Linked DNA regions of Stratiformator vulcanicus. The protein of the gene in region 1 binds, or shares a complex with, the protein of each later gene. Links are inferred from orthologs where the notes say so. Each region holds a gene or a part of one and is shown in the gene's direction. Other genes may lie near its edges.

The links.
Region 2: the proteins of mnmG (region 1) and Pan189_RS11015 are in contact, whole or in part, in a solved structure (PDB 9HIP), measured with the Escherichia coli proteins. The link is inferred for Stratiformator vulcanicus from one-to-one orthologs.

The regions. Positions count from the first base shown.
Region 1 is NZ_CP036268.1:4,025,953-4,034,327, reverse strand. Bases 2,865-5,801 are described here. They hold mnmG (tRNA uridine-5-carboxymethylaminomethyl(34) synthesis enzyme MnmG), read left to right. Parts: upstream 2,865-3,322; coding sequence 3,323-5,281; downstream 5,282-5,801. Other genes in these bases: Pan189_RS16020 (response regulator), read left to right, coding at 5,635-5,801; tpx (thiol peroxidase), read right to left, coding at 2,865-3,104. Also shown: Pan189_RS16045 (hypothetical protein), read right to left, coding at 1-128; Pan189_RS21485 (hypothetical protein), read right to left, coding at 129-290; Pan189_RS16040 (sialate O-acetylesterase), read right to left, coding at 382-1,095; Pan189_RS16035 (restriction endonuclease), read right to left, coding at 1,619-2,533; more of tpx, read right to left, coding at 2,595-2,864; more of Pan189_RS16020, read left to right, coding at 5,802-6,213; Pan189_RS16015 (sensor histidine kinase), read left to right, coding at 6,302-7,387; Pan189_RS16010 (Na+/H+ antiporter NhaC family protein), read left to right, coding at 7,384-8,375. UniProt on the Escherichia coli protein: NAD-binding protein involved in the addition of a carboxymethylaminomethyl (cmnm) group at the wobble position (U34) of certain tRNAs, forming tRNA-cmnm(5)s(2)U34.
Region 2 is NZ_CP036268.1:2,805,575-2,813,846, forward strand. Bases 5,439-8,272 are described here. They hold Pan189_RS11015 (tRNA modification GTPase), read left to right. Parts: upstream 5,439-6,078; coding sequence 6,079-7,467; downstream 7,468-8,272. Other genes in these bases: Pan189_RS11010 (YidC/Oxa1 family insertase periplasmic-domain containing protein), read left to right, coding at 5,439-6,042; epmA (EF-P lysine aminoacylase EpmA), read right to left, coding at 7,558-8,272. Outside these bases: leuB (3-isopropylmalate dehydrogenase), read right to left, coding at 1-462; Pan189_RS10995 (hypothetical protein), read left to right, coding at 824-1,108; Pan189_RS11000 (sigma-54-dependent transcriptional regulator), read right to left, coding at 1,283-2,692; Pan189_RS11005 (metallophosphoesterase family protein), read left to right, coding at 3,108-3,851; more of Pan189_RS11010, read left to right, coding at 3,955-5,438. UniProt on the Escherichia coli protein: Exhibits a very high intrinsic GTPase hydrolysis rate. Involved in the addition of a carboxymethylaminomethyl (cmnm) group at the wobble position (U34) of certain tRNAs, forming tRNA-cmnm(5)s(2)U34.

The DNA.
Region 1 (8,375 bases):
CTGCAGCCGATCAGCGCGAACACATAAAAACCCAATCCGCCCAGCCCCCATGCCGCGGCCCCGGCGATCAATAGCGAGACCGCCACAATCAGCACTCGTATCGGCGGCGGCCAAAAGGTTCCGGGCAATTACTCTTGCCGAGCTTTGGTGATCCAGCGGGCAAGAAACGGCGTGGCAATCAGCATCCATACAATTCCCACGCCGTAGAAGCCTGCGGCTAGCGTGCCGAAGAACGCCATGATTCCGAACAACCACATGAACTGCAGCGAGAGCCTGCGTCGCGACCTCATTGTCACCCGATCGAAAAAGTCGGAAGCAATGGCAGCCTGACCGGTCGAAGCCGATCCCGCGAGAGGCAAAGACCTTATTCGACGCGTCGGCTTACTGACTGGAGTCCGCGACTTTGCCTTGCACGATTTCCGCCGCCGTGTCAGCCAGCCGTTTGCCGAGGATGTCGTAGCCCTTGCGGGAGTGGTGGATGTTTTTTCGCTTGGGGTCTATATCGTCGCGATCGACCCACACAGCGGCCGGCTCACTTTCGGCATAGGAAACTTGAGCTTCTCGGATCTTTTCCCAGTCCTTGAGGTTGTTTTCAAATTTATGCAGCCGGCCGATTACGAAGGTAATGTCGTCCCGTTTTAAATCCCGCCGCAGTTGCGATAGCAATTGGCCGAGACTGCGTTCATAGACGTCACCGTGCCCTTCCTTGGCGTCTCGTTCGCCTTGAATCCAGATGAAGGTCACGGTTGAAGCGGGCGGCTCGTCCTTCATCGCCGCCCGCACTTCGCGCATCATCGCGTCGTACAAGTCGCCTTGATTCTCTTTCTGCTTTCCGTCGGCTGACTTCCAGTCATGCACCCACATGCGGATCGGCTTTCCGCCGACGGCCGAGTGCACCACCACGGTATTCTCGCCCAGTTTCTCTTTAATGGCGGGTGTGAAGTTTTGCTCGGGCATCAGTCGCTTCATGTTCGACTGCCCGCTTAAAATAAACAGATGCGGCCCCGCTGGTTCGCCCGCCTGAACCACCTCATCGGCTCGGGCCAACTGCGACGTCCAAACACACAGCACCGCGGCGAGCAACAGTTTCATCATTTCACGCTTTCGTTGACTGACATTGCGAACGCAATTCAGCGTGACCACCCACAGCACTCTTTTCAAGACATCGGCCGATCTTGATGCATCAGCCGCCGCGCAACCGGACCACAATGGGTAGAGGAAATGGTCGACCTCCTCACGAACCCGCCTGGCGGCGGTGCCGATTGGCATCGCCGTTAGAGGCGGATGATGCCGCGGCATACCTGCCCGGACGCGTCCGGCTTTTTTTAAGAGTTGAGAGGTGAGGGATGAGAGGTGAGAGGCAGTGAGAAAGGTGAGTGTTTCGAGGTGAGGGGTGAGAGACAAAACACGATACAAGCCCGAGGCGCCAGCCGTCGGGATGCGCGAGAGCAACCCTGAATCTGGGTGGCCCGGTTCCTATAGAACCGGGCGGCGCCGTCGCGAGAGGTCTCAGGGTTTAATCTGCTCTCAGACAGTGGCCGGAAGTGCCAGCACCCTTCCGGGACCTCTTGTCGCTGCGCGACCCGGACGTATAGCGTCCGGGTTACCCGGACTCGCGTCAGTCCTCTTCTTCGAAGTAGTCGTTATCAAGCTGCTTAACTATATAAGTTCTGTCAGGGGTGACCCCCACATTAAAGTCAATCATAAATTGTGCGAGCTGCTTACCGTCGATTAATACAATTTTGCGTTCAATCTGATCAATGTAAGCGTATGCTTCGCGTGAGTACGCAGATGTGGTAATAAAGACACCTTTCTTAGCCCTGAAACCTTCCATCGACCCAGCGAATGCTTGGATGTCTGGACGGCCGACAGTGTTCGTCCAACGTTTCGCCTGAATGCAGATTAGGTCTAGCCCCAAGCGGTCTTCTTTGATGATTCCGTCTATGCCTCCGTCGCCACTGCGTCCTACGGCACGCCCGGCGTCAGCGATGGAGCCTCCGTAGCCCATAGCTACCAACACTTCGACGACAGCTCGCTCAAAGAAGCTGGGAGTAGCCGACTTAAGCTTTTCAAGAATGTTGCTCGCGAGAGAGTCGCGAAGTGTCCGATATGCAGTTTCGAGTTTTTCGTCGGGCGTTTGCGATTCGTCTGACTCTGTGGATTCAGTTAGATTGGAATCGCTGTCACCGCTATTGCCGATCCATTCTCGGAATGGCTCGAAACGTCGCAAATACTCAGTGGATATCGCGGTTGGATTTTCGGCGAGGACATTCCTACCCAAGTCTGTGATCTGGTAGACTCCACGACTTGGGTAATCAATTAATCCGGATTTCTTTAGGTATGTCCTCGCCCAGCCAAACCTGTTAGAGAAGACGGGCTCTTGCCCGCTCGGCAACAATTTCTCCCTCTCGGCGTCAGATAACTCAAAATGGTCGGCAAGCCATTCACGCATTTCAGGCGTTCGCCTCGGGCTACCGTCTGCTAAGTTCTGAAGAAATGGGAGCATCACGGTCTGATAGTCAGGAATTGCCATCGGTGATTGATTTGTCCCGCCTCTCGGCTCTTAAGTTTTGGGATACCCGAATGCCGATCACTCAAACCGCCCCCAACACGTTCCCATAATCCGGTTCATCCGCGATCTCGCCCACATACTCCACGTGCTTCACAGTCCCATCCCCGTCCACCACGAACACCGCTCGGCAGGTGCAGCGGTCGAGGGGGCCGCCTTTGATTAACACGCCGTAGGCTTCGGCGAAGTCGGTCGAGCGGTGGGCGCTTAAGGTGTGGACATTCTCGACGCCCTCGGCTCCGCACCAGCGTTTTTGGCCGAACGGGAGGTCCATGCTGACCACGTAGACCACGGCATCGAGCTTGGCGGCCTCGTCGTTGAACCGCTTCGTCTCGGTGTGGCAGGTTGAGGTATCGAGCGAGGGGACCGTGGCGATGATCCGAGTTTTGCCCGCCGTGTCGGCGAGCGAGACTTCCTCCAGTGAGGTGTTTTGCAGCGTGAAATCAGGAGCCTTGTCCCCCGGTTTCAACTCGGGACCGACCAAATCGATGGGGTTACCTTTGAGCGTGACAGCAGCGGTGCGAACTTCGGACATCGTAGAAGCCTCCTTTGGAATGAGTGGATCGCTTTGAGTATGCGCTGTCCATCCGCTGTCGCAAGAGTGGGCTGAGCGTTGCTCAGCCGGTTGAGAGTTGAGCGACGAGAGGTCAGAGGGAGGCGATGTCACTGCAAACCGAACAGCCTGACGCGTACGATGTCGTGCAGACTTAAAATCGTGCGACTCTCAACTCTCATCCCCAAACTCTCAACCAAATGCGAAGCATTTACACCTACGACGTTGTGGTCATTGGAGCCGGGCATGCCGGGACGGAGGCGGCGTTCGCGGCGGCGCGGGCGGGGGCGAAGACGGCGCTGTTGACCATGAACGTCGACCAGGTCGGGGCGATGAGCTGCAACCCCGCGATCGGGGGCGTGGCGAAGGGGCAGATCGTGCGCGAGGTCGACGCCCTCGGCGGGGAGATGGGCCGCGCGATCGACGCGACGGGCATCCAGTTTCGCATGCTCAACCGCGGCAAAGGCCCCGCGATGCACAGCCCTCGCGCCCAAGCTGACAAGAAAGCCTATCAATTCTGGATGAAGCTCCGCGCCGAGGAATACGAGAACCTCACGCTCCGGCAGGAGACGGTTGAGGGACTGATCGTTGAGAGTCGAGAGTCGAGAGACGAGAGGCCAGAGGGAAATCAGGCGAGCCGAGAGCGTCAGCGACCGGAGATCGCGAAAGCGGAAAGCGGAGAGCCGAAAGCGGACAAGAGCACTGGACACTCGCCTCCAGACTCTCGCCCCAAAATCAAAGGCGTCCGTGTCAAAGGCAACGCCGAATACCACGCGAAAGCCGTGGTGGTCACCACCGGCACCTTTCTGCAGGCGATCATGCATACGGGGGAGGCGAAGGCCGAAGGCGGTCGGGCTGGCGAAGGGACAACGAAAGGGTTATCTGGCGCGCTGAGAGAATTGGGCTTCGAGCTGGAGCGATTCAAGACGGGGACGCCCTGCCGGATCAACGGGCGAACGATCGATTTCTCCTCATTGGAGCGGCAGCCGGGGGATGAAGACCCGCGGGCCTTTTCCTTTTTGACCGAGGCGATCACGCAGCCGCAGATGGATTGCTGGCTGACCGCAACCAATGAGGGGGTCCATGATGTCATCCGTGCGAATTTGGAGCGAGCCCCGATGTATTCCGGGCAGATCAATTCGACCGGGCCGCGGTATTGCCCGTCGATCGAAGACAAAGTCGTCCGCTTTGCCGACAAAGGCTCGCACCAGATCTTCCTGGAGCCGGAGGGCCGGAACACGCTCGAGTTCTACTGCAACGGCATCTCGACAAGCCTGCCGCGAGATGTGCAGGACGTGATGGTGCGGTCGATCCGCGGGTTGGAGCGGGCGGAGATCATGCGGTACGGGTACGCCGTGGAGTACGACTTCGCCCCGCCGACGCAGTTGTTTGCGACATTGGAGACGAAGCGCGTCGACGGGCTCTACTTTGCCGGACAGATCAACGGAACCACCGGATATGAAGAGGCCGCGGCACAGGGACTGATCGCCGGAGCGAATGCGGCGCTCAAGGTCGCGGGGCGGGAGCCATTCGTGGTCGATCGCTCTCAAGCCTACATCGGCGTGCTGATCGACGATCTCGTCACAAAGGGGACCGATGAGCCCTATCGCATGTTTACGAGCCGGGCGGAGTATCGGCTCCTTTTGCGGCATGACAACGCTGACCGCCGGCTGACCCCGCTCGCCCACGAGGCGGGTATCGTCGATGGCGAGCGAGTCCGCCAGTTGGAGCAGCACGAGGCCCAGATCGGGCGGGGTGAAAAATACCTCCGAGAGCACCGGCATCAGGGCCACACGCTGGAGGAACTGCTAAGGCGGCCCGACGTCACATGGGAGGAGTTACTCAATCGGGACCCAGGATTGGGCGAACTCCGGCTGCCCGCTCGGGCCGTGGAGCAATTCGTCACCGACGTGAAGTACGCTGGTTACATCAAGCGGCAGCAGGCCGACATCGAGAAGTTGCGGAAGATCGACAACGTTCGCATCCCGCCGAGCTTCAACTACGCGGCGGTGACGCAGCTCCGGCACGAAGCCCGCGAGAAGCTGGCTCGCGTCGCTCCGGCGAGCGTCGGTCAGGCGGGTCGAGTCAGCGGGATCACGCCCGCCGATTTGGCCGTGCTGATGCTTTATTTGCGGGAGCCGTCGCGTGCGACGACGTGACCTCCTGTCGACCGATCGGAAATCGTGAGGGCCGTAGTTCGCGTAACTCTCTGCGAAAACTGGCTTTGCGAGGATGAGGCGGTTGCGGCCGCTTGTTGAAGTTTTTGCAACGCCGGGGAATAGATACAATCGGTATGAATGATAAATCGGGTAAAGTCTTATTGACCCTCAAACCCGATTCAATTATCCCACCTTCACGGAGTCGGCGTTGTTCGCAGGCTTCGGTGATCGGAACGGCGGGCCGCATGGTGGCGGTCGCCCGTCAAGGAGGAGTCTTCCGATCGGGGAACTTTCCCCGCAGCCCGTTCAACTTGTTGACGGGCAGGGCCCAGAATTAGGACCGATGGAGTGCCATGAAGACCGTCTTCACCACCGGCGAGGCCGCCAAGATTTGCAAGGTCAGCCAACAGACAATTATTCGTTGCTTCGACTCCGGTCAGCTCAAGGGCTTCCGGGTTCCGGGGTCGCGGTTCCGCCGCATCCCGCGCGATGTGCTGTTCAAGTTCATGAAGGACAACGGCATCCCGACCGATGCCCTCGAAAGCGGTCGCCGCAAGGCCTTGATCGTGGATGACGATCCGGAACTGGTCGACCTGATCACCGACGTGCTCGACGCGGACGGCCGGTTCGAAATCCGCACCGCGAACAACGGCTTTGACGCCGGCATGATGGTCAAGGAGTATCATCCGGACATCATTGTGCTGGACGTGATGCTGCCGGACATCAACGGCAAAGAGGTCTGCCAGCGGGTCCGCAGCGATTCGAGCCTCGATGACGTGAAGATCATTTGCATCAGCGGGATGGTCGAGCGGGACAAGATCGACGAACTCAAAGCATCCGGAGCGAATGAGTTCCTGCAAAAGCCGTTCGAAGTTGAAACATTGCTCGGCCGCGTTTGCCGCCAACTCGACATGGAAACCGTCTCGGCTTGAGCGGGACGCGTCATTGCGATGAAATCCAAAGCCCACGGGTTGTGACCCGTGGGCTTTTCCCATTGATTGAGCCTTGAGAAACTGGCCCGTGTCGACCGAGCCGCGACCCGAAACCCGTGGGGATGCAACCCGAGCACTGCTCGGTTTGCTGCCGATCCGGTCGACGGAGCAGTTCCTTCCGAAACTAGCAGAAACGTTGCGCGAGGCGTTCGCAGCAAATCGGGTCACGCTGGCCGAGGCGTCGCGATCGGGTCGATCGGCACGGGCGGTCGTGGCGGTGGAAGGCCGTGCGTGCTTCGTGGCCGGTTACGAGGTCGAGCGGAACGACCTGCAATCGGAGATCGCTCTCCAAACACCCGGCGGCGAATGGCGACTCGCGTTCGACCCAGCCGTCAGTCTGGAGCAACCGGAGCGGATGCTGATCGAGCGGCTGCTCGCACAGGCAATGGAACTTGATCGCCGGCCGTCGGTTGAGGAGTTCGAGCGTCGCCTGCTCGAAGAGAAGCTCGAAGCGATGGCGGAGTTCTCCGCGGGCGCGGGGCATGAGATTAACAACCCCGCCGCGACGATTGCCGGTCGAGCACGGATGCTGTTGGCGGATGAAACCGATCCGGAACGAAAGCGATCGCTCGCCACGATCGGTGCGCAGGCTTATCGCATCCGCGATATGATCGGCGACGCGATGCTCTTCGCCCGTCCGCCGCAGCCGGAACCCACGGTCTTTCCACTCGCCTCCCTGCTTCAAGAACTTCTGCCGCCACTGCAAGAGAGCGCGGCGGCGGTCCCCTGCACCATCTCGATTCAATGCGAAGAATCAATTTCAATCTTTGCGGATCGAAATCAAATCGGGGTCGCCATTACCGCTTTAATTGAGAATGCGATTAATGCCGCCGTTGAGAATGGAGCGATTAAAGTCGCTGCAACTTCAGTTGAGAAAGACGACCGCGCAACGACGCAGATTCAAGTGGCAGACAACGGCACCGGATTTACCGACGTCGAACGCCGACACCTGTTCGACCCCTTCTTCTCCGGCCGGCAGGCGGGACGCGGCTTGGGCTTCGGACTACCGAAGGCCTGGCGGATCGCGGAGATGGCGGGTGGGGCGATTCGATATTTGGAAGAATCGAATGAGACGGAGTTCACGCTGACGCTTCCGTCCGGGTCGATCGTTTGAAAAACTCACTCAGCTGTCTCATCGGGCTCTGTGCCCTCATTCTTAATGCGGCGGTCGCCAATGCGGCCGATGGCTCAGAGGTCGCGATCTCCGATTACGGTTGGCTCTCCCTGCTGCCCGCTATCGTGGCGGTAATTCTGGCAATTGCGACGCGGCAGGTGATTGTTGCCCTTGTCGGTGCGATCTTCGCCGGGGCGTTGCCACTTGCAGATTGGCAACCTTTTACCGCGGCGGTGCGCACGGTCGACACCTATATTGTCGGGGCTCTCGTGCCGGTCGATGGTTCCGCGGCCGATCCGTTTTATATGCAGGTCATTTTAATGACCTTTTTCCTCGGCGGTCTGGTCGGCGTGCTGGTTCGGAGCGGTGGTGCGGCGGGCTTAATTCAGCCGCTGCTGAAATTTGCCACGACGCGCGAGCGCGGGCAGGTCTTAACGGCGGCTACCGGCTTTCTGATCTTTTTCGACGATTATGCGAACACGATTCTCGTCGGCGGCACGATGCGGCCACTGACCGATCGACTAAAGATCTCGCGTGAGAAGCTGGCGTTTCTCGTCGATGCCACGGCTGCCCCGATCGCGGGGCTCGCAATTGTGTCGACGTGGGTCGGCGTGGAGATCGGTTATATCGGCGAGGGATGCAAGGAGGCCGGGCTAAATCCAGACTCCGCCTACGCGATCTTCCTGGCCACTCTGCCGTATCGCTTCTATCCGCTCTATCTCATCGCCTTCGTGTTCTTAATTGGTTGGACGGGCCGCGATTTCGGTCCGATGCGAGAGGCGGAAGCTCGTGCTCGCGATATTGAAGAAGCCCCGGCTGCGACTACTGATCCCTCCGTCGAGCACAATGCAAACGAGGCGCGACCGAACATCTGGAATGCGGCCGTCCCACTAGCCGTGCTTCTAATCTCGCTCACCGCCGGAATGATCTGGGCCGGCACTTCGAGTATTGCCGCAGAAAATATAGATTCATCTTTCGAAGCGAAGCC
Region 2 (8,272 bases), 1.2 Mb from region 1 along the record:
CTCTTCGCCATTTTCTTCTCGTTGGCCCGAATTCCCGAAATAGATGCCGCCGGTCAATTCGCGAAAAAACAAGATGTCGGTCCCGCGAACGATTTCGTTCTTAAGCGGCGACGCATCCAGCAGTGATTCGTAGGTGCGGATCGGGCGGAGATTGGCGTATAACCCCATTTCCTTTCGAATCTTCAGAAGCCCCTGTTCGGGCCGAACGCTCGCCGTCGGATCATCCCACTTCGGTCCGCCGACGGCTCCGAGCAACACCGCATCGGCCGCTTTGCACACTTCGAGCGTTTCGTCAGGCAAAGCCGTTCCGGTCTGGTCAATCGCGATCCCGCCGATCAACGCGGACTGCAAATGGAATTGGTGACCAAATTGATCGGCCACGGCTCCGAGACATTTCTCCGCAACCGCAACGATCTCCGGACCGATGCCGTCGCCCGGCAGTAATACAATTTTCGCTTCCACGCGTAGTTCCTTCAGCAGCTTCAAGAGGCCGGCGGAACATCGAATGCAGCCGCCGGTCAGTTCAGATTTCGACCAGTCGGCGACTGTAGCGGCACGCGCCTTTTCGAGCCAGCGTCTCGGCCTGCTGCGACATTCTCGGCTGAGTCGGACAACTGTTTCGATTATCGGGATGACGGAGCCCGCGCAATAGCCGCTGCTCAAGGCGACCCTGCGGGCCGATCGTTCGGGACCGAAGTTTTCGGACCGGACAGACGATGTTGAGAAAGAGCGAGCATGAGGCCCGGAAAGAGTGCATCAAGACGGAACTGATCGACAGACTGATCGCCGACCCCCCGTCTGCGACACAAGAGACGCTCGAATCATGATCCGCGCCATCTTTTTTTCGACCGGCCTTTTCATCTCCCTCTGCGGAGCCATTTTGCTCGGGGTCGATCGACTCGTGCTCAATCCCAACGTCTTTGCCGATACGGCGGTGTCGAGTCAGGGCCGACCGTGGTACACGCACATGATGTATCAGCGGACCGACACGATCAGCGGGTTCACGGAAACCATTTTCGAGCCACCCGACTGGGTTTCATTTGCACTGCTGTCGATCGGAGCGGTCGTCGTGCTTTACTCGATCGCGATCCCGCGAAAGTCGAAGTAGGGCACCGGTCCGACTGGCATTGGCGCGGCGAAATCAGCGGAATTGTTAAGCACCTCGAAAGATCTCGTCGTATCGTACGATGGTGCAGCCCGATAGCTGCGTTTTCCCGTCGCGCAAAAAAACGAGCGAGACTTCTGCCTCGCTCGTCTTGAAGCATCGAATTGTGTGCGGAGCCTAGCTCATGGCCGATTCGCGGGCCATCTCCTCCTCGAACTCGATCTTGTACCGCTTCATCTTTTTGTACAGCGTCGTGCGGTTGATGCCGAGTGTCTTGGCCGTGGCCTGTCGGTTCCATCCGTTGGAATTGAGGGCGTCGATGATCAATTGGCGTTCCGGCTCGGCCATTTTGGCCTTGAGGGAGCCGGCGGATTGGGTACCGGCCGTCAGAGTGCGAGAGGAATCCTCTTTACGCAGAGACTCCGGCAGGTCGGCCGCACTGATCACGTCGCGGCGAGCAAGCACGACCGCCCGTTCGACAACGTTGACTAATTCGCGGACGTTTCCGGGCCACTTGTAGCTTTGGAGCAACCGCAAGGCTGACTCGTCAAAGCCTTTGACGTCGCGACCCGACTGTTCGCGGAAATGGGACAGGTAGTGCTCGGCGAGTAACGGGATATCTCCGATCCGTTCGCGGAGTGGCGGCTGGGTCATCGAAATGACGTTGATGCGGTAGTAGAGGTCCTCCCGGAATTCTCCTTTCCGCACCATCTCTTCCAGATCAGCATTCGTCGCAAGAATGAGCCGGACGTCGACCTTGTGAGTCTTGTCTCCGCCGACCGCTTCGAACTCGCGATCCTGAATGGCCCGCAAGAGTTTGATTTGCAGTCCCGGCGATGCCGTCGCGATCTCGTCGAGAAAGAGCGTTCCGCCATCGGCCTGCAGGAATTTGCCGTCCTTGTCGTTGTTGGCTCCGGTAAACGAGCCTTTGACGTGGCCGAACAGTTCGCTTTCCAACAGATTTTCCGGAAGCGCTCCGCACGCGACTTCCACGAACGGCTGGTCGCGTCGGTCGCTGAGTTGATGCACAGCGCGGGCGGTCATCGTTTTGCCGGTGCCGCTTTCGCCGAGGATGAGGACCGTCGTCCGGGTGTCGGCGACCGATTCGATCAAGTCGAACATCCGCTGCATTTTGAAGTCGCGACCGACGATCTTCCCGAGGCCGAACCGCTCGTCGAGTTGCTGCCGTAATGAGCGGTTTTCGGACGCAATTTGTCGTCGTTCGATTCCCCGACGAATCGCCAGCGAAAGTTCTTCGTCGATCAGCGGCTTGGTCAGATAATCGAATGCACCCAGTCGAATAGCGTCGACCGCTCCTTCGATCGTGCCGTAACCGGTGAGCAGAACGAAGAGGGTGTCGGGAACGTTTTCGGTGGCCCACTCGAGCACTTTGAAGCCGTCTTCATCGGGCAGACTGACGTCGCAGACGACAAGATCGAACGGATAATCTCGCATCCGTTCCTTACCCTCGCGGGCATCGCAAGCGGTTTCGACCCGATATCCGAGGCCGCGAAGATAGTCGGCCATGGCTTCACGGAGGTCACGGTCATCGTCGATGACGAGCAGCGAGCCTTCTGTGTTTTTCATTGGTTCCCCTCTGCGGCGGTTGTGCAGCCGATTAGCAAGAGCCGGCAATCGAGCCGACCGATCGAGTACCGCCTGTTGCGAATGTCTCGTGAGTTTCGGATGGTGAAGCGAAGCAGCGCAGTTGGAGCATTCATTGCCCGGACGACACCGTTCGGCTGTCAATTTGTTTCAGTTGAGGGGTTGGGGAAACCTACGTCGGGGTTGCCGGAGGTCAACAAAAGTCGGTGTCCGCAGGTTGTTTTCCCGAAACGTCGTCGGGGCACCCGGCAGAATCGTCAATATCGAATCACCGATACCCCAATGCACCGCGGTTGCTGACAGATAGGCGCGGGGGTAAAGTCGTCAATTCGCCGAATTGTTCACTCTGACAGTCCGGCGGGAACAGGCCGGGTCGCGTCGACAGGAAAGCTTGGCATTGAAGGCGTTCATCAGCGACATTCATGGAAATCTCGAGGCGCTCGAAGCGGTTTTGGCCGACATCGAAGCGCAGGATATTTCTGAAATTTACTGCTTCGGCGATATCATCGGTTACGGCCCCGATCCGATCGCTTGCATTGATCGCGTGATGAAGGCCAGCAACATGACGCTGCTGGGAAATCACGATCAGGCGGCGCTGTTCGACCCCGAGGGCTTCAACGCCGGGGCCGAACGAGCCATTTTCTGGACGCGAAAGATATTGGAGTCGGACCGCGGGCCGAGTGCCGATGAGCGTTGGGAGTTTCTGAGCGGCTTGCCGCGCATGAAGAAGGAGGGGGACTTCCTGTTCGTCCACGGATCAGCCCGCAACCCGCTTAATGAATATGTCTTCCCGGAAGACATCTACAATCAGCGTAAGATGGAAAAGATTTTCGGGCTCGTCGATCGCTACTGTTTTCAAGGGCACACGCACATCGCGGGCGTGTTCACCGCGGACCTCGATTTCGTAGCCCCGGAAGAGACCGACTTTCGGTTCGAACTGTCCGACGCCAAAGCGTTGGTCAACGTCGGTTCGGTTGGTCAGCCTCGAAACGGTGATCCGCGAGCGCAGTATGTGACCGTTGACGATCGCACCGTGACCTTTCGGCGGATCGAATACCCGCTGGAAACCACTCGAAAAAAGATTTACGACATCGCGGACCTCGATAACTTCCTTGGTGACCGCCTCGTCGACGGCCGGTAGTCCTCATTAGCGTCAGCGTACTTTATAGACCCGATAGTGCCGCTGAACCTGCGTCTTTCCTCCCGTCGTACGTGGCGACATTAAAATCTACTTGGTGAAGAGTATGGATCATCAAAAGCGCCTTGTGCTTTTCATGGTCATTTCGTGCGCATTTCTGCTCGTCTGGACTTACATCCGGCCTGCGCCCGTGCCGAATCGAAACAAGCCCGCCGAGGTGGAAGCCCCCGAACTGGCGGCCCGTCCGCCGGTCGAGGCACTGCGACCGGGGCAACAACCCGCGCGGCCGGCCGGGTTGCCCGATCATCCCAACGAAATCATCAGTCTCGGTTCACTCGACCCGAACTCGGGTTATTTCATGCGGGTCAACGTGACCTCGCGCGGCGCCGCGGTCGAGTCGGTCGAACTCAACGATCCGCGCTATCGCGATCTTGATGACCGGAAACGCTCGCTCCGTGTTGTCGGTACGAACGCGGCCGATGTTCCGACACTCGCCACAGACATCCCCTTGATCAATGCCCAGTTGCCAAATGACGAACGGACGCAGTCGATCGACTGGAAGGTCATTGAGCGCATCAAGGACGAGCAAAGCCCGAACATCACACGTGGCGTTGTCCTCGGCCTCAAGTCGCCCGACGGCTCTTTCGAAGTCCGCAAGCGGTATGTTCTTCGCCGCGGCGTCGATGTCGATGAAATCCCGGAATCAGGCCCGACGGAAGCGCAGCGGGATAAAGTTCCGGCAGGCTACCTTGTCGACTCCGCATTGCAGTTTCGAAATTTGACCGGCGGGCAGACGTCAGTTCGCTACGAATTGCAGGGGCCAACTGGACTGCCGCTGGAAAATGAAGCTCACACCAGCAAGTACCGCGACTTGGAGTTGGGCTTCATTGAACCGGATGGCGGATTTAACGACGTGCAGTTCAGCGCGGGCGCCGTCGTTGAGAGAGCCGATGCCGTGCGCGAAGCGCTGGTTGCCGGTCAGGCCCCGCCGACGGACGATTGGACCGACCCTCTGCGGTACGCCGGTGTCGAGATTCAGTATTTCGTCGCGTTGGTATTTCCGACGCGGCCCGACGGCGTGACCGCTGCGGAAATGCCGATCATTGACCGGACGGTACCTGATCTAATCACCGCGGACGACAAGAAAGCGGCAAAAAGCGATATCAGCCTGCGGATGCGATCGGTCGATATCGACCTGCCGCCGAACGGCGAAAAAATTCACCGCTTTACCCTTTATGCCGGACCGCAGCGCAAGGACCTTCTTAAGCCTCTCGGCGCTGGTTCCGTCATGGACCTCGGTTGGTTCTGGTTCGTCAGCGAGGCGATGCTCTACCTGCTGCATTTCCTGCACGACGTCGGCATTCCGTACGGTTTCGCGATTATCTGCATGACGGTGCTGGTTCGATCGGCGATGTTCCCGCTGTCTCGGAAGCAAGCCATCAGCGCCGCACGCATGAAGGATTTGCAGCCGAAGATTGAAGAACTCAAAAAGAAGTACGGCGAAGATCGGGAGAAGCTCGGCCGGGCGCAAATGGAACTGTTCGCCAAAGAAGGCATCAATCCGATCGCGGGATGCCTGCCGATCGTGCTGCAATTACCGATCTTTATCGGTCTGTATTCCGCCTTAAATAACTCTGTCGATCTGCGGATGGCGCACTTCTTTTACATCGACAATCTCGCCGCGCCCGACCAATTGTTTCACCTTCCGTTCGAATTGCCGATTCTTAATACATCCGCATTTAATTTGCTGCCGATCATCACGGTCGTGTTGTTCTACTTCCAGCAGAAATTGTTTATGCCGCCGGCGACATCTCCTGAGCAGGAGATGCAGTATAAAATGATGAGCGTCATGCCGCTCTTCATGGGCTTCTTCTTTTATCACGTGCCGGCCGGGCTGTGCGTTTACTTTATCTCCTCGAGTTTGTGGAGCGTGGCCGAGCGAAAGTTGCTGGCGAAGCACCGTAAACCTGATGATCCGCCGGCGGAGTCTGACGATGCGCCGGTGAATAAATTCGCGAAAGAGAAAGCGAAAAAGCCGAAGAGTTTCTGGTCGAAACTTCTCGAAAGCGTCGACGAAGCAAAGCGCGAAGCCGAATTGAGCGACAGCGGAGGTCGAAACAATGGCCGAGGACGCAACGACGGCAAGTCCGGTGGCGGTGGAGGCCGACGCAAAAAGTCTAAATCACCTCGCTAATGTTTTTGTTCACGGCATCGCGTTCGGGCTGATCCGATGCGAATCGATCTCGATGACGTCATTGCGGCGGTCGCTTCCCCGGCGGGACGTGCAATTCGCGGAATCGTGCGGGCGTCCGGACCGGGTTTGGTCGACGTCGTTTCGAAGTGCTTTCGAGCAACCGACGGAACGAAGCTGAACGATGTCGCCGGGCCGAAGCGCATTCCCGGTCGACTTCGCCTAGCTGATACTCAGGTCGATCTTCCCACGGCCCTTCACTATTGGCCGACGCGGCGGAGCTTTACCGGCCAACCGGCGGCGGAGTTTCACACGTTCGGCTCACCGCCGCTTCTTGAACTTATTGTGACGACCCTTTGCCGCAACGGTGCCCGCCCGGCCCGCCCCGGCGAGTTCACCCTCCGCGCATTTCTGGCCGGTCGGCTTGACCTGACAGAGGCAGAAGCAGTGCTCGGCGTCATTGATGCCACGGCGCCGGACGAGCTCGATATCGCCCTGCGGCAACTTGCCGGCGGACTATCGGGACGGCTGGCAACGGTCCGACAAAGCCTGATCGAACTGCTTGGCGACCTAGAAGCCGGTTTGGACTTTGTCGAGGAAGACATTGAATTCGTTACTCGCGACGACATCGCAAGCCGACTTAGTGTCGCCAGTCAAGTTCTCAGTCGAATCGCGTCGGACGCGGGCAGCCGCATGACCGATGCCACAAGACCGGTTGTCGTATTGGCAGGACTACCGAACGCGGGTAAAAGTTCGCTGTTCAATGCGCTGATCGGACGTGAGCAGGCCGTTGTTTCACCGATCGCGGGCACGACACGCGATTACCTCTCCGCACAAATCACCTGCGGCGAACTTAACGTCGAGATCGTCGATACCGCCGGTTGGGAACACCGCATTGATGACCTGTCGACGCAAGCTCAAACGCTACGACTTGAGCAGTTGCGCAGAGCCGATCTCATTTTGTGGTGTGTACCGGCCGACTTGGATGAGGTTGAATGTCAGGCCGATGATCAGCTTCGTCGCGACTCTCAATTCGACCAGGACCGGCTCTTGGTTGTCGGCACGAAGTGCGATGTTGCCGCATCGGCGACGGGTCGGGATGATGTCAGTCAAACAATGCCTGTGGTCTCGATTCATCAGCCACGAACTCTCGCCGATCTTACAAATCGCATCGGCCAAATCATCAGTAAAGGGCAAGGCACGCGGACGGAAATGATTGGTGCAACGGCGGCTCGCTCAGAAGATACCGTCCGGCGAGCGCTCAGCGGCGTGCAAAGTGCGATCCTCGCGGCAGAGTCAGGCGCGGGGGACGAAATCGTCGCAGCCGAAATCCGTGAAGCATTAACCGCAATCGCCGAAATGCTCGGCGAAACCTATACCGACGACATCCTCGATGTTGTTTTCTCGAAGTTCTGCATCGGTAAGTAAGTCCGGATCGACTCTTTAGTATCGATCGACTTGCCGACGCAAATTATTGTTCACTACCGCCTCAAGGGGATGAAGATAATCGCGTTATCGTTAAGCGCGTTCGAACGGAAACGGCATGACTTCGTGGAGAGAAGTTTTCCCCAGTAATACGGCCAGCAATCGATCAAAGCCGAGCGCGACGCCTGAGCAGTTCGGCAACCCCGAGTCCATTGCATCGAGCAGACGGCTCTCTTCCGGCATCACCGGCTTGCCCAAGGTGGAGCGGCAACGATTTTGTTCGGCTCCGCGAACTCGCAACTCGGCCGGGTCGAGCAATTCGTCGTAGCCGTTACAGATTTCAACACCATCGATATAGAGTTCGAATCGCATCGCAACACGGGGACCGTCTGGTTTCAGTCTCGCTAGCGCAGCCTGTGTTGCCGGATAGTCATATAGGAATGCGGGGCGATCAAGTCCGAGATTCGGTTCGACCAATTCAGCGAGCAGAAGATTGCGCCACTCATCAATGGATGCTTCATCCGAATCGAGTGACTCCGGGATGACGAGCTGATGGTCTCGAGTCAAATCCATTAATGCTTCGGCATTAAGATTGAGAATCTCCGTATTCGTCGCCTCGCGGAATGCCTTTATATAGGAGATGCGGTCGAACTTCTCCGGGCCGATACGGAGGCGTGGCGTTGCCACCGCCCCGGTCGATGCTGCCAATTCGCGAACGAGAGCTTCCGTGACCGTCATCTGATCGAAGTAGGTGCTATGTGGCGCGTACCATTCAATCATGGTGAATTCCGGATTGTGCCGGGCACCA